4 regions of the Pseudomonas sp. Eqa60 genome follow, and region 3 is predicted to be linked to each of the others. Evidence: riboswitches for the same ligand, from Rfam matches in the RefSeq annotation. Region 3 holds a riboswitch; each other region holds the start of a gene.
The links. Region 3 has a riboswitch for cobalamin ahead of cobW (cobalamin biosynthesis protein CobW). Riboswitches for the same ligand answer to the same signal wherever they lie in the genome.
Positions count from the first base shown of each region.

Region 1 (4,736 bases), 810 kb from region 3:
AGGCGGGTCACCGGATCGGTGGTCAAGAGCTTTTTCTTGACGATGTGGTAGGCCGCCAGGGTCCATTCGCCACGGCCGCTCCAGAACTGCTGCTTGAGCCCGAACTCGGTCTGCTTGGCTTCGGTCAGGTCCATCTGCAACTGGCTCGGGTTGAGGCTGATCAGGTTGCTGACCCCGTCTTCACTGGTGGAGTACTGGCCGTACAGCGACAGTTGATCGGTGACCGCGAACACCAGGCCGGCGCGCCAGTTGCCGCCGGTGAGGCTGCGATCGGTGCGGGTGCCGGCGCGCAGATCACTGCGATCGATATGGTTCTGGTCGCGGCGGATGCCGGTCACCAGCGACCAGCGCTCCGACAGTTGCAGGCGGTTTTCCGCAAACAGGGCGAAAGTGCGGGTGCTGCTGTCGGTCTGGGGCGAGAAGGGCGAGCGGCTCTGGAAGTAGCCCGGTGCAGGGTTCCACGGGTCGATATAGTCGCTACCGATATCCTTGTAGGGCGAGTTGTTGGCCACGCCGAAGCGAATCCTGTTGTACTCCAGGCCGACCACGGTCCTGCTGTCCAGGCCGAACAGCGAGTGGTTGAAGGTGAAGCTCTGGCGATCGCCGATCTGCTCCTGATCGTGCTTGATCTCCAGGTAGTCGCCGCGCAGCAACTGCTCCCGGGAGCTGACCCAGTTGTAGGCTTCGGCGTTGCGCCAGTGGCGGCGGCTCTTGATGTAGTAGAGCTGGTTGCTGGCGCTGAGGTTGTCGCTCAGGGTCCAGTCGGTGTTGAGCCGGGTCCATTCGTCGTTGTAGCGCTGCACGGCGTTGCGCAGGTTGTAGTTCTTGGCCCGCAGGCTGTCGCGGTATTGGCCGGCAATCAGCGGCGTGCCGAAATAGCTGGCGGGTTCGCTTTCACCGCGTTCATGGGCCAGGGTGAAACCGAGGTCGTCGGTGGCTTGCCAGCGTAGCGCCGCGCTGAGTGCCAGGCTGCGTGACTGGCCCTGGTCGACCCAGCCATTGCTCTGCTGCTGGTTCAGGGTCAGGCGGTAGCTCAGGGTGTCGGTCAGCGAGCCGCCGCTGTCCAGGCCCAGTTGCTGGCGATCATGGGAGCCATAGCCCAGGCGCAGGCGGTTGTGGATCTCACCGTCGAAGGGCTTCTTGGCAATCACGTTGATCACCGCGCCGGTGGCGCCTTCCCCGTACAGCACCGAGGCTGGGCCGCGGATCACGTCGATGCGCTCGACCATCCACGGGTCCACCGGGAAGGTCTGGCTGCCGGCGCCGGTGTACAGGCGCGCACCGTCGAACAGGGTCATCACCGAGGAGTGCCCGGTAAAGCCGCGGGCCGACAGTGCGGTATTGCCGTTGCCCGGGGTGGCGATGCTGGTGATGCCGGGGGAGCGGGTGACGGCATCCTGCACCGTGAGGTTGTTGCGGTTGCTGATGGCGTCGTTGCCCAGGCTGCTGGTGCTGGCCGGAGTCTCCAGGGCCGTGAGGTTCAGCCGCGAGCCGGCGGGCAGGGGCGTGTCCAGAGAGGTTTGCGGGGCGCTGGAGACTCCGCTCACTTGGGTCTCGGGCAAGACCAGGGAGGTTTTCTGTTCAGCCTGTGCCAGGGCCGGGTAGGCCATGCAAGGCAGGAGGGTGAAACACAGCGAGGGGCTCGCCAGGTGTTGCAGCAAGGAGGTGCGGGACATGCGATTCCTACTACTTGTAAGGAATGAATGAATCCCGGAGGGAACAACGCATAGGGAATCGCGGGCAGCCGCGCCCACGAAAACCGGACTGCGCCCGCCCACCGCGGGGTTGTCAAACGAAGTTGCAGGCCGGTCTCCGGGCTTGCGAGGGTCATGAGGCATTCACCTTCCCATGCCTTGGCACAGTGGTCTGTCGAATGCTTCGCTCGCTTACCGTTGCGGGGGCAGCGCCGGACTGATCATCGAAATGACGCACCGGCTTCCCGTTTAACCCCATGCACGGCGGCATGGGACACCTGAAACTGGCGCGCATATGAGCACTGCCGAGCCCTTGCGTCAATGGCATGTGGCCAGCTACGGCGGCGGTTTCAGCGCTTTATGCCAGGCAGGTCAATATATTGACCTATTTTTCCCGGCGCTTAAATAATCGACAAATATCGACGCATTATTGACGATTTTGCTTTTCTGACCCAGTATGTCGGCGCTGAGCGATTGATTATCTTGAGTTTTTTTGACGCCAAAGCGCTGAACTCTGCTCCGAAAATAGGCGAAACAGCCTATGGCGCAGAGCAGCCACTAAAAACATGACGGCCAGGATGGCAAGTAGCCAGGGCTGATCCGTTGGCTGTGCTAGCTTCAGACGGCGTAGCCGCGATATTTCTCTTTGGAATGATCTATGTCTGCCGAACGGGTACTGGTTACTGGGGGCGCTGGTTTTATCGGTTCTCACCTCGTGGATGCACTGCTGGCCAAGGGTTATGCGGTGCGGGTTCTGGACGACCTTTCCACGGGCAAGGTCGGCAATCTGCCCATGGGCGATGCTGGCCTGGAACTGCTGGTGGGGGATGCCGCCGATGCGGCACTTCTGGCGGATGCCGTTCAGGGCTGCGATGCCGTGGTGCATCTGGCTGCTGTGGCGTCGGTCCAGGCTTCGGTCGAAGACCCGGTGGCCACCCACCAGAGCAATTTCATCGCCACCCTGCGCCTGTGCGAGGCGATGACCGCGGCCGGTATCCGCCGCGTGGTGTTCGCCTCCAGTGCGGCGGTCTATGGCAATAACGGCGAGGGCACGCCGATTGCCGAAGACACCCCTAAATCTCCCCTCACGCCCTACGCGGCGGACAAGCTCGCCAGCGAGTACTACCTGGACTTCTACCGCCGCCAGCATGGGCTGGAACCGGTGATCCTGCGCTTTTTCAATATCTTCGGCCCGCGCCAGGACCCTTCATCGCCGTATTCCGGGGTGATCAGCATTTTCAGCGAGCGGGCCAAGGCCGGGCGGCCCATCACCCTGTTCGGCGATGGCGGGCAGACCCGCGACTTCGTCTATGTCGCGGACCTGGTGAAGATCCTGGTGCAGGGCCTGGAATGCCCCGCGCCGGCAGCCGATGCCACCAATGTCGGGCTCGGCGGGGTGACCACCCTCAACGATCTGATTGGCGCCCTGCAGCAGATCAGCGGCAAGCCGCTGCAGGTGAGCCACGGCGCGACCCGCTCCGGGGATATCCGCCATTCCAAGGCCGACAACCGCCGCTTGCGCGAGCGCTTCGACCTGGGCACGCCCAGCAGCCTGGCCGAGGGCCTGGAACGGCTTTACCGCAGCCTTTAGTTCGTTGCCTTAGGGGCGCCCGCCATGGCGGCTGCCCTAGAGCCTGATGTTGTGCAGATTGATCTACTGAAGAGTGAGTTATGGATATCGAGTTTCGCAGGGGGCATGTCTGCAAAGTGGTTCGACGCCTGTTTACCGCATTGGCCTTGTGTGCCACCAACACCCTGGTGCAGGCCGCACCCGCGGCGCCCGCCAGTGTCGGGTTCTGGTACGCCGAGCAGCCACCCTTGCAGGAGCTGGCGCAGTTCGAATGGGCAGTAGTCGAGCCCGGCCATATGGCCAGCGCCGATGTCGCCACCTTGCGCAAGCTCGGCAGCCAGCCGTTCGCCTACCTGTCGGTAGGGGAGTTCGACGGCAACCGCGCTGCCCTGGCCAAGCAGGCCCTGGCCCAGGGCGCGAGCCCCGTGCGCAACAAGGCCTGGGACAGCCAGGTGATGGACATCGCCACCCCGGCCTGGCGCGAACACCTGTTCAAGCGTGCCAAGGCGCTGCAGGACCAGGGCTACGCCGGCCTGTTCCTGGACACCCTGGACAGTTTCCAGTTGCTCCCCGAGGCCGATCGCGAACCGCAACGCAAGGCCCTGGCCTCGTTCCTGCGGGAACTGCACAGCCGGCTGCCCAACCTCAAGCTGTTCTTCAACCGGGGCTTCGAGGTACTGGGCGAGCTCGATGGCGTCGCCTCGGCCGTGGCGGTGGAATCCATCCACGCCGGCTGGGATGCCTCGGCCAAGCGTTACCGCCCGGTTTCTGAAGCCGACCGCACCTGGCTTGAAGGCGAACTCAAGCCGCTGCGCGCACGCAACATCCCGCTGGTGGCCATCGATTACCTGCCGGCCAACCGTCGGGAAGAGGCACGCAAGCTGGTCCGGCAATTGAGCCAGGAAGGCTTTATACCGGTGGTCACCACCCCGGACCTCAACGCCCTGAGCATGAGCACGGTGGAAGTCCAGCCGCGGCGCATCGCCATGCTCTATGACCCGCGCGAAGGGGAACTCTACGATCACGCCGGGCACCGCATGCTCGGTGGCCTGCTGGAGTACTTGGGTTACCGGGTGGACTACTTCCCGGTGGACGACAGCCTGCCTGCCTACAGCTTCGCCGGCCTTTACGCCGGGGTGGTGCTGTGGATGACCAGCGGCCCGCCCGAGGACAGCCGTGCCTTCTATAGCTGGGTCGGCCAGCGCCTGGATGAGCAGGTGCCCCTGGCGATCATGGCCGGCCTGCCGATCGAGGACCGGGCGCTGCTCAAGCGCCTGGGGCTGAACCTGGCGGCGCCGGGGGCTCGCGATGCCCTGCATGTGCTGAGCCAGGACAAGAGCCTGATCGGCGCCTTCGAGGCTCCGGTGGTGGCGCGCAGCCGCGAACTGACCCGCGTGAGCCTGCTGCCCGACGGGCCGAAACCAGCCCTGGTGCTGGGCGATGACAAGGGCGGCAAGTACGTCCCGGTGGCC
Region 1 covers NZ_AP024342.1:3,427,636-3,432,371, forward strand. Annotated here, with positions in the region: gene KI242_RS15690 (TonB-dependent siderophore receptor) at 1-1,676, opposite strand, end outside; cobalamin riboswitch at 1,786-1,991, opposite strand; gene KI242_RS15695 (NAD-dependent epimerase/dehydratase family protein) at 2,353-3,285, shown strand; gene KI242_RS15700 (bifunctional glycoside hydrolase 114/ polysaccharide deacetylase family protein) at 3,366-4,736, shown strand, end outside.
Region 1: another riboswitch for cobalamin. It lies ahead of KI242_RS15690 (TonB-dependent siderophore receptor); the one in region 3 lies ahead of cobW (cobalamin biosynthesis protein CobW).

Region 2 (4,736 bases), 1.6 Mb from region 3:
CCATCATGTACAACATGGGCGTGGATGCGCAGAAACTCGGCGCCATCTGGATCCTTGCCGGGCTGGTCTACCTGTTCCTGCTGAACAAGCTGGGCAGCGGCGCCGCCCTGCCCGACCCGCTCAAGCACTAGTTGCACCCGCGCGGCGCCCCAGGGCGTCGCGCCAACCCCGGCGCTGCCAGCAAGAGCGGCCCGGGGACTGGCCGCCGGATGCCGCGGCCGTGGAACTGCGTGGTAACCGACAGTGATGTCTGGCCAGTGCCTGCCCCCCCGGGGCAAGCGGCCCTTGATACAGGAGTACACCCATGCTGGCCTTGCGTCCGGTGGCGTTATCCGATCTGCCCCAACTGCGGCGCCTGGCCCGCGAACGCCTGCTGGGCGTGACCTCCCTGGTGGATGACGAAACCTGCCTGCGGGACAAGATCCTCGATTCCCAGGCCTCCTTCGCCAAGAGCGATGCCAGCCAGGGCCCGGAGAACTATTTCCTGGTGCTCGAGGACCTCGACAGCGGCCAGTTGCGCGGCTGCTCGGACATCCTCGCCACTGCCGGTTTTGCCAGCCCGTTCTACAGCCTGCGCAACCGCCCGTTCATCAGCAGTTCCCGGGAGCTGAACATCCAGCACGGGGTGCCTACCCTGTCGCTGTGCCACGACCTCAGCGAACAGACCCTGCTGCGCAGCTTCCATGTCGACCCGCCGCTGGGCGGCACCCCACTGGCCCAGCTCACCTCCCGCGGGCGGTTGCTGTTCATCGCCGCCCACCCCCAGCGCTTCGCCGACAGCTGCATCAGCGAGATCGTCGGCTACAGCGACGCCAACGGCGAGTCGCCGTTCTGGCAAGCCGTGGGCCAGCACTTCTTCGACCTGCCCTATGTCGAGGCCGAGCGCCTGTGCGCCCTGCAGGGCCGCGGCTTTCTCGCCGAACTGATGCCCCAGTACCCGCTGTACATCCCGATGCTGGCGCAGGCGGCCCAGGACTGCATCGGCCAGGTTCACCCGGATGCCCGGGAGGCCTGCCAGATCCTGATCGACGAAGGCTTCGCGCCGACCCAGTACGTCGACCTGTTCGATGCCGGGCCGACCCTTCAGGGGCGCAGCCACCAACTGCGCTCGATCGCCCAGAGCCGGGTCGCCACCAGCTACCCCAGCCCCCAGAGCGGCCAGGGCCAGCAGTGGTTGCTGAGCAACGAGCGGCTGCAGGGCTTTCGCGCCATAGTCGCGGCGCTGGACACCGCCCCGGGCGCTGAAATCGGCCTCGACCCGGCCATGTTCCAGGCCCTGCAACTGGCGCCGGGCGAGCCGGTACGGAGCGTTGCCTTATGAACCGGCCCCTGTTGCCCCCCTGCCCGGCGTCATTGCCAGGAGCCCGCCAATGATCGTCCGTCCGATCCGCGTCACCGATCTGCCGGCGGTCTTGAGCCTGCTCGAAGGTAGCTGTCGCGAACTGAACAACCTGTCCACCGACCCCGAGCGCCTGGCCCATCGGGTGCGCTGGGCGCAGCGAGCCTTCGCCAACCAGGTGGAGCGGGCCGATGCCGACTACCTGTTCGTCATGGAAGATGACGAGCAGCAGGTGATCGGGGTCTGCGGCCTGAGCGGCGCCATCGGCCTGCGCGAGCCCTGCTACAACTACCGGGTCGGCACCACCCACGGCAGCGCCCCGGTGCTGGGCATCGAAAAGCACATCCCGACCCTGTTCCTGTGCAACGAGATGACCGGGCAGTCGCTGCTGTGCTCGCTGTTCCTGCGCCGCGATCACCGCCAGGGCTACACCGGCCGCCTGCTGTCCACCGCGCGCCTGCTGTTTGTCGCCGAATTCCCCCGGCTGTTCGGCGACAAGCTGGTGGCCGAACTGCGCGGCCAGCTCGACAGCCAGGGCCGCTCGCCGTTCTGGGACAGCCTGGGGCGGCACTTCTTCAAGATGGGTTTCCAGCAGGCCAATCGCCTGTCCAGCCACGGCAGCAAATCCTTCATCGCCGAACTGATGCCGCGCCAGCCGCTGTACACCTGCCTGCTCAGCCCCCAGGCGCAGGCCGCCATCGGCCAGGCCCACGCCAGCACCGAACAGGCGGTGAGCATCCTGCGCGACGAAGGCTTCAGCCATCAGGGCTGCATCGACATCTTCGATGGCGGGCCGCTGATCGAGGCCGAGGTGGCGAAGATCCGCAGCGTGCGCGAGAGCCAGACCCTGCCCCTGCTAGTGGGCACTCCGGACGCACAGGCGCCGGTGTGGCTGATCCACAACCGGCGCCTGGAAAGCTGCCGCATCACCGCCGCCCCCGGGCGCCTGGTTTCGGGTTGCCTGCTGGTGGACCGGCTGACTGCCAAGCGCCTGCAACTGCAGCCGGGCGACTCGGTACGGGCGGTGCCGCTGCTGGCCTGCGAGTCACGCACGGCCCTGCACGCACAGCGGCACCTGGCTCCGCAAAGCGCCCTGCTCCTGTAGCCGCTGCCGCAGGCTCGGGCCGCGTTCGGAAGAACGGCCCGCAGGGGCGCGAAATCTCAAGACCGCTGAGGCGCTCGACATGAGACTGCCAAGCAAGGCCCTGCGGGCCTTTGCGCAGCCTCGCGCGCTCGGCAGTGGCTACAGAGGCGTCAGGGCGATGAATCCGGTAACACCTGGCGGCAGGCGCAACATTGACGAACGCCGGGGCGGATGTTCATATGCCGCCCAGTTTCAGGTGCCTCCTGCCGCCGTGCAGGAGGTGAAACGGGAAACCGGTGTGCCCCTTTTCGGGCAAGTCCGGTGCTGCCCCCGCAACGGTAAGCGAGTGCTGCATTCAACAGGCCACTGTACCCAAGGTATGGGAAGGCGAATGCCGCCAGACTCGCAAGCCCGGAGACCGGCCTGTGACGTCTGTTTGGCAATCCTGCGGTGGGCGGGCATGGGCCGGTATGGTCGCGTGCCCGTGGCCGATACCCTCTCCTGCGTGCTTCCCGAAGACACTTTCGAGAAGACCAACAATGACAACACCTGACTCTTTGCCTGCACGCGACTGGCGTGCACCTCGCCGCACCATGAGCGGCGCCCTGCTCGGCTGCCTGTTCAGCCCCCTGCTGCTGGCGGACGACAGCCCCCTGACGCTGGACCAGCAATTTGTTTCCGCCCCCTCGGTGGAGTCCACCACGGTGGCCGAAATGGCCCGCTATGGCAGCAAGGTGGAGATCATCGACCGCCAGCAGATCGAACGCGCCGGCCCCAGCAGCGACATCACCCGGGTCCTGCAGATGTACGTGCCGGGGCTGTATGTGGCGCCCAAGAATGGCCCCTTCGACTACGGCACCTACTCCCTGCTGGGCGGGCGCAACGACGACACCCTGATCCTGCTGGACGGCGTGCGCCTGAACAACCGCCTGTACGGCGGCCTGTACCTGGATACCCTGCCGGCCAACGCCATCGAGCGCATCGAGGTGCTCAAGGGTGGCCAGAGCCTGCTGTTCGGTACACAGGCGGTGTCCGGGGTGATCAACATCGTCACCCGCAGCCCGCAGACCCGCGACGTCTCCGGCGAGGTCAACCTGGGCCTGGACAGTTTCATGGGCAGGAGCGGCGATGCCCGCGCCGAGCAGATCCTCAGCAACGGCCTGGGCGAGCTGGGGCTGTTGGCCTATGTCAGCCACAACGTCTCCGATGGCTACCAGCCATTTCGCAACAGCGCCTACAACGCCAACACCCGGGACAAGAAACGCGGCTATGAAGTGACCACCTTCGGCGCCAAGGCGATCCAGGGCCTTGGCGACGCTTCGCGGCTGGAACTGTTCTACCAGTACAGCGACGCCAACCTGGATTTCGCCCGCCCGGTGAACAACCGGAAAACCACCAACGACCGCATCCAGCAGATCGCCACCGCGACCTTCGAGCAGCGCCTGGACGAAGGCTTCAGCTACTTCGTCAAGGGCCATGTCAACGACTGGGACACCCGCTACACCAGGATCGACAGCCTCGACGACGCCAGCCTCAAGGTGCGCAACCACAACGACTACTGGGGCTTCACCGACTGGGGCCTGCAGGCCGAGGGCAAGGCCGAGCTGGACGGCGGCCACGTGCTGGTATTGGGCACCGACAACCAGTGGTTCAAGGGCCAGGACGACGTGCTCAAGATCGATAACAAGCAGGCCCAGGCCAATGCCCTGTACACCCAGCTGCGCCCGGTGTTCGACGCCCTGCCCGACTGGCACCCGAGCCTGGGCGTGCGCCACGAGAAAATCAGCGGCGGCGAAAGCGCCACCGTGGGCATGCTCACCTCGCTCTACGACCTGACGCCCCACTGGCAACTGCGCGGCCAGTACGGCAGCGCCTTCAAGCTGCCCAACGCCGAGCAGCTGTACGCCAACGAGGACTACGAAAAAGGCAACCCCGACCTCAAGCCGGAAAAGAGCCTCAATGCCGAGCTCGGCCTGGACTACAAGGGCAGCCTGCTGGCCGGCGAATTCAACGCCAGCGTCAGCGCCTTCCACCGCAAGATCGACGACCTGATCACCCTCGACGCCAACGATGTCTGGAGCAACGGCCAGGGCCGAATCAAGGTGCGCGGCATCGAACTCGACGGGCGCTGGCAGTTCAGCCCGCAATGGACCCTGCAGGCGGACATGACCCGCAACCTGTTGGAGTCGCGCAACGGCGTGACCCTGAGCAACATCCCCGGTTTCTTCGCCCGTTCGCGGCTGGGCTTCGAAGCCCCGGACCGGATGTGGGGCGTGGGTGGTGCGGTCCGCTACATCGGCCAGATCGACAGCC
Region 2 covers NZ_AP024342.1:2,616,405-2,621,140, reverse strand. Annotated here, with positions in the region: gene KI242_RS11985 (APC family permease) at 1-131, shown strand, start outside; gene KI242_RS11980 (arginine N-succinyltransferase) at 305-1,321, shown strand; gene KI242_RS11975 (arginine N-succinyltransferase) at 1,371-2,444, shown strand; cobalamin riboswitch at 2,661-2,865, shown strand; gene KI242_RS11970 (TonB-dependent receptor) at 3,017-4,736, shown strand, end outside.
Region 2: another riboswitch for cobalamin. It lies ahead of KI242_RS11970 (TonB-dependent receptor); the one in region 3 lies ahead of cobW (cobalamin biosynthesis protein CobW).

Region 3 (4,736 bases):
CCAGCTCCCCCCAAAAGCCTCCGTAGGAGCCGGCTTGCCGGCGAAAGGGCCCTAGAGCCTTGCACCAATTCCCAGATCGCCTTCGCTGGCAAGCCTGCTCCCGCAAAGGGAGTCAAGGGCGGTAGAGGTGTGCGTGCCCGGCGCGGTACAGCGACGATTCGCTGAATGCATCCGTGGCCAGCACCCGGCCCACCAGGATCAGTGCCGTGCGCCGAAAACCCTTGGCCGCCACCTGATCGACGATGTCCGCCAGGGTTCCCAGGGCCCAGTCCTGATCCGGCCAGGTGGCGCGGTGCACCACTGCAATCGGGCAGTCTGCGCCGTAGTGGGGCAGCAACTCGGCAACGATCTTCGATAGGTGATTGACCCCCAGGTGGATGGCCATGGTGGCGCCGTGGGCCGCCAGGCTGGCGAAATCCTCGCCGACAGGCATCGCGGTCTTGTCCGCGTAGCGGGTAAGAATCACGCTTTGGGAGACGTCCGGCAGGGTCAGTTCGGCCCCCAGCAGGGCAGCGCAGGCGGCGGTGGCGGTGACCCCGGGGATGATCTCGAAGGGGATGCCCAGCTCCCGCAGGCAGCGGATCTGCTCGCCGATGGCGCCATACAGGCTCGGGTCGCCGGAATGCACCCGGGCCACGTCCTGGCCCCGGGCATGGGCCTGCTTGATGGCCTCGATGATCTGCTCCAGGTGCAGTTCGGCGCTATTGATCACCCGCTCCGCGCGGTGCCCGTCGAGCACTGCCTGGGGGACCAGGGAGCCGGCGTAGATGATCACCGGGCAACGATGGATCAGGCGCTGGCCCTTGACGGTGATCAGTTCCGGGTCGCCGGGGCCGGCGCCGATGAAATAGACAGTCATGGCTGTGTCCTGTGAAAAAAGGTCGGGAGCCGTGCTTCAGATGAAGATTGCTCATGATCGAAGGCGGGGATTATCGGGGATTCTACCGGGCGGCGACCAATGCCAGGGTGGCTTGGGCGTATTTTTGCCGGGGAACAAGCAGTGTGGCCGGGCCGGGTGACAGCTGTTCGGCCAGGGCCAGGGCGGCACTTTCGGCCACGCCGTAGCAGCCGGTACGTTCGAAGGCGATTTGCGAGCGGTGGCTCAGGCGCAGGGCAAAGGGGGCGAGCTGGCCGCTGCTGAAACAGGTCAGCGGCAGTTCCAGTTGCTCCGCCAGTTGCAGCAGGCCGGGTTCGTTGCGCTTGAGGTCGATGCTGGCCAGGGCCAGGACCTGCCGGGCCTGCCACTGGTGCGCCGCCAGGACCTGGTCGAGCAAGGCGCGCAGCGTGGTCACCGGGCAGCCTTTCTGGCAGCCCAGGCCGACCACCAGGGTCGGCGCTGCGCTTACTTCGATCATGCCGAGTACTGATCCGTGTTCCTGCGCCGGAACAACCAGGCGCTGATTAGCCCGAGGGCCAGCCAGAAGGCGGCGTTGGTCAACTGTGAGGCGATTTTGAATTGTGCCTCCAGTTCTTCCGGGGCCAGCATCGAATGCACTTCCGGTTGTGGCGCGCCGATCACGTGAGGCACGGCGATGATGGCCGCGCCCAGCAGTTTCAGCAGCCAGTTGCCGGCGAACACGATCAGGGCAAGGCCCACGGCGGTGGAGGCGGCGGTGCCGACCCACCAGATCTGCCGCTGTGCCAGGTCGGCTGCGGCGGTGCCTGGCAGTTCCGGCGGCAGGCCCAGGGTCGGCGCCAGGCAGAAGGTGGCGTAGCCGGCCAGGCCCCAGAGCAGCCCCTGGGACGTGCGGTTCGGCGCGCGCAGGGTGTAGAGGCCGGCCAGCATCAGGGCGAAGCCCACGGCCACCACCAGATTGCCTCCGGTGGTGGACAGCACACGCTGCCAGCCGTCTTCCGGCTCCCAGGCTTCGGCATCGTGGCTGTGGGCGGCCATGGCGCCTTCGGCGTGCTCATGGACTTCGGCCGCTGGGGCCTTTTCATAGGTTTCCGCCTGCAGGATCAACGGGGCGACCCAGAAGCTTTGCAGCAGGGTCAGCAGCAGGGCGGCCAAGAGGCCGGTGAAACCTGCGGTTTGCGCGATACGCTTGATCATGTCGGCAGGTCTCAATGGCAAGGGAAGGCGGCGCTGTGGCGGGTGTCGTGGGCCGCGTTGTGCACCGCCTCGATGTGGGAGAAGCCGGCGAAGTACACCAGGCACGCGCCGAGGATCGAGGCGCCGATGGCGGCCACCAGGCGCTGGCTCAGGGTGGAGGTCGTGCTGGCGGAGTGGCTGGTGCTGCTGATGATCGACATGGCGCTTCCCTCTGGAGTGTCAGCGGGGTAGAGGCGCAGGAAAACCCCGCGTGATGGCCACGCAGGGTTTGCAACAGCGCCCGCCCACCGCGGGTTGTTATGTAAGTGTTGCGGGCCGGTCTCCGGGCTTGCGAGGGGCAGGGCTGTGTCATGCCGTGCCGGCAAGTGTCGCCTTCCCATGCCTTGGCACAGTGGATCTGACACTTCGCTCGCTTACCGTTGCGGGGGCAGCACCGGACTGGCCACGGCTTTTGTAGTAAAGCACGTGATTCACCGGTTTCCCGTTTCACCCTGTAAGGGGCACCCGTAACAAGGTGTGTAGGAGATCATGGGCGGGGCAGGGGCGTCAATTGCCGTGACCGCTGCGCAGGTGTGCGCCGCGCTCGTGCAAGGTTCAATGGCCCTTTCGCCGGCAAGCCGGCTGCTACGGGCGCATTGTCGATTGACCGTCCCCCTGGCTCTGCGTAGCCTTGCGCTTTCGAGGTTCTTCGGCCACGGGTCGAAGCTAAGAAGGGAACGCGGTCGATGCCGCGGCTGCCCCCGCAACTGTGAAGGGTTCGATTGCTGCAAGGCCACTGCATGGGCGTCGACGACGCCGGTGGGAAGGCGCAGCAATCGCCGGTCCGACGACTGGCAAGCCCTCAGCCAGGAGACCTGCCTCGATCCAAGATTCTCACTACAACCGGGCGGGGTGATCCGGTGGCGAAATCTCCGCGCGCCCGGCGTTGCGGTTCTCGTCCCGTTTGCCCGCCTCCTTTTGCCAAAGGGCATCCGATGAAAACACTGGCCAAACTTCCCGTCACCATCGTCACCGGCTTCCTCGGCTCGGGCAAAACCACCCTGTTGCGGCACATGCTGGACAATGCCCAGGGCCGGCGCATTGCGGTGATCGTCAACGAATTCGGCGAACTGGGCATCGACGGCGAAATCCTCAAGCAATGCGCCATCGGCTGCACCGAGGAAGAGGCCAGCGGCCGAGTCTACGAGCTGGCCAACGGTTGCCTGTGCTGCACCGTGCAGGAGGAGTTCTTCCCGGTGATGCGCGAACTGGTGGCGCGCCGCGGCGACCTGGACCACATCCTCATCGAGACCTCCGGCCTGGCGCTGCCCAAGCCTCTGGTCCAGGCCTTCCAGTGGCCGGAAATCCGCAGTGCCTGCACCGTCGATGCGGTGATCACCGTGGTCGACAGCCCGGCCGTGGCCGCCGGCACCTTCGCCGCCTTCCCCGATCAAGTGGACGCCCAGCGCAAGCTCGACCCCAACCTGGACCACGAATCGCCGCTGCATGAGCTGTTCGCCGACCAGCTGTCCAGCGCCGACCTGGTGATCCTCAACAAGACCGACCTGATCAGCCCCGAAGACCTGGCCAAGGTGCGCCTGGAAGTGGCCGAGGAGCTGCCGCCGGCGGTCAAGGTCATCGAAGCCAGCAGCGGTCGCCTGCCCCTGGATGTGCTGCTGGGCCTGGGTGCCGGTTCCGAGGAACACATCGACGGCCGCCACAGTCACCACGACCATCACCATGACGGCGATGACGATCACGACGACCACGATCACGACGCCTTCGATTCCATCTCCATCGAGCTGCCCCAGGCCGACGAAAGCCTGCTGCTGGACGCCCTGACCCAACTGGTGGTCAAGCACGGCATCCTGCGGGTCAAGGGTTTCGCCGCCATCCCCAACAAGCCGATGCGCCTGCTGATCCAGGGCGTGGGCACCCGTTTCGACAAGCACTTCGACCGCAAGTGGGGCGCCGACGAGGCCCGTACCACGCGCCTGGTGCTGATCGGCCAGGAACTGGACGCCGCCCAGCTCGAAGCGCAACTGCGCGCCGCACTCAGCGTCTAAGCCATGCATCTGCTCAGGACCCAGCCCGGCGGTTTCGTGTCGGATGACAACATTGCCGACCTGGGACAAACCCCCGCCGAGCTGGTGATCCTGTGCAGCGGCGATTCCAGCCTGGCGCTGCTGGCGGACGCCGCCGAGCAATTGCCCGAGGACTACCCCAGCTTTCGCCTGGCCAATCCGATGCAGGTGCAGAACCACGCCTCGGTGGACCTGTATGTGGACCAGGTGCTGCGCCACGCCAAGGTCATCCTGATTTCCCTGCACGGTGGCATCGCCTACTGGCGCTACGGCGTCGAGCGGCTGGTGGAGCTGTCCCAGCGCGGGGTGCAGTTGATCCTGGTGCCGGGGGACGACCGCCCCGACCCGGAACTCGGCGACCTGAGCACCGTGGGCCCCATCGAGCGTGATCGCCTGTGGCAATACCTGCGCCAGGGCGGCCGCGATAACGCCTTGAACTTCTACCGCTGCCTGGCCAGCGGCCTGTTGGGGCGCGACTACCCCTGGAGCGAACCGCAGGCCCTGCCACGCACGGCGATCTACCACCCGCACAAAAGCCAGGCTGCCCTCAGTGACTGGCAGGCCGACTGGCAGCCGGGGCAAGCCGTGGCAGCGCTGCTGTTCTACCGCTCCCACCTGCA
Region 3 covers NZ_AP024342.1:4,239,978-4,244,713, reverse strand. Annotated here, with positions in the region: gene cobM (precorrin-4 C(11)-methyltransferase) at 113-859, opposite strand; gene KI242_RS19120 (cobalamin biosynthesis protein) at 942-1,355, opposite strand; gene KI242_RS19115 (CbtA family protein) at 1,352-2,053, opposite strand; gene KI242_RS19110 (CbtB-domain containing protein) at 2,065-2,253, opposite strand; cobalamin riboswitch at 2,349-2,576, opposite strand; cobalamin riboswitch at 2,718-2,930, shown strand; gene cobW (cobalamin biosynthesis protein CobW) at 3,028-4,098, shown strand; partial or broken gene cobN (cobaltochelatase subunit CobN) at 4,102-4,736, shown strand, end outside.

Region 4 (4,736 bases), 920 kb from region 3:
TGCCTTCCAGCAACTGCGCATGGCGCAGGGTACCAACCCGGTTGGCCAGCACCCCGGCAAACGGCAGGTCCGGCTGGTAGCGCGCCAGGCCCAGAGCCAGGGCGCCGAAGGTCTGGGCCATGGCGGTGCCATCGATCACCCCCAGCACCGGCACGCCGAAATGCCGCGCCAGATCGGCGCTGGAAGGGGTGCCATCGAACAGGCCCATGACCCCTTCGATCAGAATCAGGTCGGCCTCTCCCGCCGCCTCCCAGAGCAGACGGCGGCTTTCCTGCTCGCCCACCATCCACATGTCCAACTGGTACACGGCGGCACCACTGGCGCGCTCAAGAATCATCGGGTCGAGGAAATCCGGGCCGCACTTGAAAACCCGGACCTTGCGCCCCCGGTTTCGGTGCAAGCGGGCCAGGGCCGCGGTCACCGTGGTCTTGCCCTGGCCGGAAGCCGGTGCGGCGATCAACACTGCCGGGCAATGACGAACATCAGTCATGAATTCACGCTCACAGCTCGACACCTTTCTGCGCCTTGATCCCGGCCTGGAAGGCGTGCTTGACCATGCCCATCTCGGTCACGGTATCGGCCAGCTCGATCATCTCCGGCTTGGCGCCGCGACCGGTCACTACCACATGCTGCATGGGCGGACGTGCCTGCAGGTCACTGAGCACCTGATCCAGATCCAGGTAGCCGTGCTTGAGGGCAATGTTCAGTTCGTCGAGCACCACCAGGCCAATATCCGGGTTGCTCAGCAACTCCCTGGAAACCGCCCAGGCGGCTTCAGCCGCAGCAATATCGCGCTGGCGATCCTGGGTTTCCCAGGTAAAGCCTTCGCCCATCACGTGAAAGCGCACCTGCTCGGGGAAACGCCGGAAGAACAGTTCTTCGCCGGTGCTGTTACGCCCCTTGATGAACTGCACCACGCCACACTGCATACCGTGGCCCATGGACCGCGCCAGCATGCCGAAGGCCGAGCTGCTCTTGCCCTTGCCGTTGCCGGTCAATACCAGCAGCAGGCCGCATTCGTTGGGCGAGTTGGCAATGCGTTCATCGATCACGGCTTTTTTGCGCAACATGCGCGCCAGATGGCGCTCGTCACGATCGGGGGATTCACTCATGGGGCAGCTCTCCGTTGGGGCTGGGGAACGGGGGGCAGGGAAAAGGAACAGACGGCGCTAGCCTGGCATCGCCCACCGTGATGCCGTTGGATGGATCAGGCCGGTCTCCGGGCTCATGAGCGGCATGGCTGCCGGACTGCGCGCCTTCCCGTGTCATTGACACAGTGGCGTCAGGCGCAGTCTTGACTCATCTACCGTTGCGGGGGCAGCGCCGGAATCGTCGTCGGCTCCATCATTGGAACAGACCCTGACCGGCTTCCCTGTTTCACTCTGTCGGCCACCGGCCACAGAGCACCTGAAACAAGTCGCGAAGGTTAGAGGGTTGGGGGTGGAGCGTCAATTAAAGCCGGCCGTCGCCCCCGGCACAAAACTGCACTGCATCAATAAACTGACGCCAATCTTGTGCCACACTCAGAGCAATGATATCAAATAGCCACTTTTCAGCGCCCCCGGCGCCAACCACACAACAATAAGGGGTAAGTTCGATGCAAGGCATGATCATCAGCAATCCGAAGCTGGAATTCCTGCGCCCGATGCTGGAACGCTGGTTCGATTGCATCGATCGCTACAACGCGGTTCGCGGCGATAACGAAACGCCCTACTGGTTCGACGAGCAGGCCAATCTCGGGCTGCTCAGCGCGGCGGCCTGGATGGCCGAGATGGTCAGCCTGGAACACAGCCCCAGCAGGAAACAGCAGGAAGAAGGTGCGCGCAACGCCCGCACCGACCTGTACCTGGCCACCAAGGAAGAGCGCGCCTACATACACGCCACCCAGCGCTGGCCAAGGGTCAACAGCCTGAACCTGACCCAGGCACTGCTGGACGTTGCCCAGGATGCAAGAAAGATCAGCTACGCCAGCGACCTGAGACTGGGTTGCCTGTTCGTTGCCCCACAAAAATCCCAGCACAGCGCTACGCCGGAAGAGCTCCAGGACATGCTCGACGAACTGCAGAAGGAGCACTGCTGCGCCGTGGCCTGGTACTTCCCCTATGCCTATCGCAAGCTGCACAACGAGGCCGGCCACTACCACCCGGGCGTCGCCGTGCTCTTCAAGGAGGCCCGCTGATCGGGCGGAACCATCGACTGGCTATGCTTCTCTATGACTACGACGTCCGTGCACTCATAGGGAAATTCGCATGCTCAAGCTTCAGCACAGCCTACTGATCGCCATCGCCGCCGGCCTCGCCGCCTGCGGCGAAACTTCCAGCCTGCAGGTATCCGACGGCACCGGCCCCAACCCCAAGCTGCCAGAACCTAACCCGACGCTGATCCCCACGGTCAACATCGCCCCCGCCATCGGCTGGCCGCAAGGTGCAAAACCCCAGGCCGCGGCCGGCACCCAAGTCAAGGCTTTCGCCGAGAACCTCGACCATCCACGCTGGCTCTACGTCCTGCCCAATGGCGATGTGCTGGTGGCGGAAACCAACGCCCCGCCCAAACCGGATGACAGCCAGGGCATTCGCGGCTGGATCGCCGGCAAGATCATGGGCCGTGCCGGGGCGGCCGTGCCCAGCGCCAACCGCATCACCCTGCTAAGGGACCAGGATCACGATGGTGTGGCGGAGACCCGCACAGTGTTTCTGGAGAACCTCAATTCGCCCTTTGGCATGACCCTGGTGGGCAATGACCTGTATGTGGCCGATACCGACAAGCTACTGCGCTTTCCCTATCAGAGCGGCGACACCCAGATCAGCGCAGCCGCCACCAAGGTGGTCGACCTGCCCGGCGGCACCCTCAACCATCACTGGACCAAGAACGTTAGCGCCAGCAAGGACGGCAGCAAGCTCTACGTCACCGTGGGCTCCAACAGCAACGTCGGCGAAAACGGCCTGGACAAGGAGCAAGGCCGAGCGGCGATCTGGGAGGTGGACCGTGAAAGCGGCCAGCACCGCCTGTTCGCCACCGGCCTGCGCAACCCCAATGGCCTGGCCTGGGAGCCGGCCAGCGGCGCACTCTGGACCGCAGTCAACGAGCGGGACGAAATCGGCAGCGACCTAGTGCCGGACTACATCACCTCGGTCAAGGATGGCGCGTTCTATGGCTGGCCCTTCAGCTACTACGGGCAACATGTGGATGTACGGGTCGAGCCGCAGAACCTCGACCTGGTGGCCAAGGCCATCGCCCCGGACTACGCGGTAGGCCCGCACACCGCGTCGCTGGGGCTGACCTTCGCCGACGGCAGCAAGCTCCCCGCCCCCTTCACCGAAGGCGCCTTCATCGGCCAGCACGGTTCCTGGAACCGCAAACCCCATAGCGGCTACAAGGTGATTTTCGTGCCATTCAGCGCCGGCAAGCCCAATGGAGCGCCGATCGATGTGCTTAGCGGCTTTCTCAATGCCGACGAGAAGGCCATGGGACGCCCGGTCGGAGTGGTGATCGACCAGCAAGGCGGGTTATTGGTGGCCGACGATGTCGGCAACAAGATCTGGCGAGTCTCCGCCGCCAAAGCCCCCTAGGCTCAACGCTTGCGGCACAGCGTCAGACCATCTCCCAGCGGCAGCAGCGACAGATCGATACGCGAGTCATCCTTCAAGGCGCGATTGAGCGCCTGGATGGCTCGGGTATCCTCGCTCAGGGAATCGGTCTCCAGCACGCGCCCGCTCCACAGGGTGTTATCGAACACCAGCAGCCCGCCAACGCGCAGCAGGCCCAGCGCGACCTCCAGGTAGGCCGGGTAGTTGGCCTTGTCGGCATCGATGAAGATCAGGTCGAAACAGCCAAGCTGCCCCGCTCGCTCCAGGCTGGCCAGGGTATCCAGGGCCGGGGCCAGGCGCAGTTCGATGCGCTGGCCCACCCCCGCCTCCTGCCAGTAGCGCAGGGCCGTAGCGTTGTAGTCGCCGGGAATGTCGCAGCAGATCAGAGAACCGTCTTCAGGCAGCGCCTGGGCCATGCACAGGGCGCTGTAGCCGGTGAAGGTGCCGACCTCCAGCACGCGACGGGCGCCGGTCAACTTCACCAGCAACGCGAGGAACTGGCCCTGCTCGGGCGCCACCTGCCAACGGGCGGTGGGCATTGCCTGGGTTTCATCCCGCAGACGACGCAGCAGGGGCGTTTCACGCAGGGAAACGTCCAGCAGGTAATGGTAGAGGGCATCGTCGAGGTTCAGCGTCCGAGCGGTCACAGGCACCTCGACCAGAGAAGATTAGGGATTGCGCGCCAGGTGTTCTGGCTGCAGGACGCGCTTCGCGCTCAGGTAGGCCTTCTGCCAATAGGCCTTGGACAGGCTGTCGAGCTTCACCGTGCCGCCGGTAGCCGGCGCATGCACGAAGCGCCCTTCCCCCACGTAGATGCCCGCATGGCTGACCTGGGAGCCGCCATTGGTGGCGAAGAAGATCAGATCGCCGGTCTGCAGCGCGTTCTTGCCCACATCCGGCGCCTGCATGCCGATCATTTCCCGGGTTGAACGCGGCAGGGAAATACCCGCCGCATCGCGGTAGACGTAACCGATCAGGCCACTGCAGTCGAAACCGGAATCCGGGGTGTTGCCGCCCCAGCGATAAGGCGTGCCCACCAGCCCAAGGGCGCGGAACAGCACGTCTTCGGCAACCGGAGAGAAGGTTTGGGAGGAGTTGAACACCGGAGCACGCACCACAGGCGCAGGCGGCGGGGTACGGCTGGCACAG
Region 4 covers NZ_AP024342.1:5,161,431-5,166,166, forward strand. Annotated here, with positions in the region: gene KI242_RS23135 (cobyrinate a,c-diamide synthase) at 1-490, opposite strand, end outside; gene cobO (cob(I)yrinic acid a,c-diamide adenosyltransferase) at 501-1,112, opposite strand; cobalamin riboswitch at 1,193-1,426, opposite strand; gene KI242_RS23145 (hypothetical protein) at 1,598-2,179, shown strand; gene KI242_RS23150 (sorbosone dehydrogenase family protein) at 2,250-3,569, shown strand; gene KI242_RS23155 (class I SAM-dependent methyltransferase) at 3,572-4,234, opposite strand; gene KI242_RS23160 (C40 family peptidase) at 4,256-4,736, opposite strand, start outside.
Region 4: another riboswitch for cobalamin. It lies ahead of cobO (cob(I)yrinic acid a,c-diamide adenosyltransferase); the one in region 3 lies ahead of cobW (cobalamin biosynthesis protein CobW).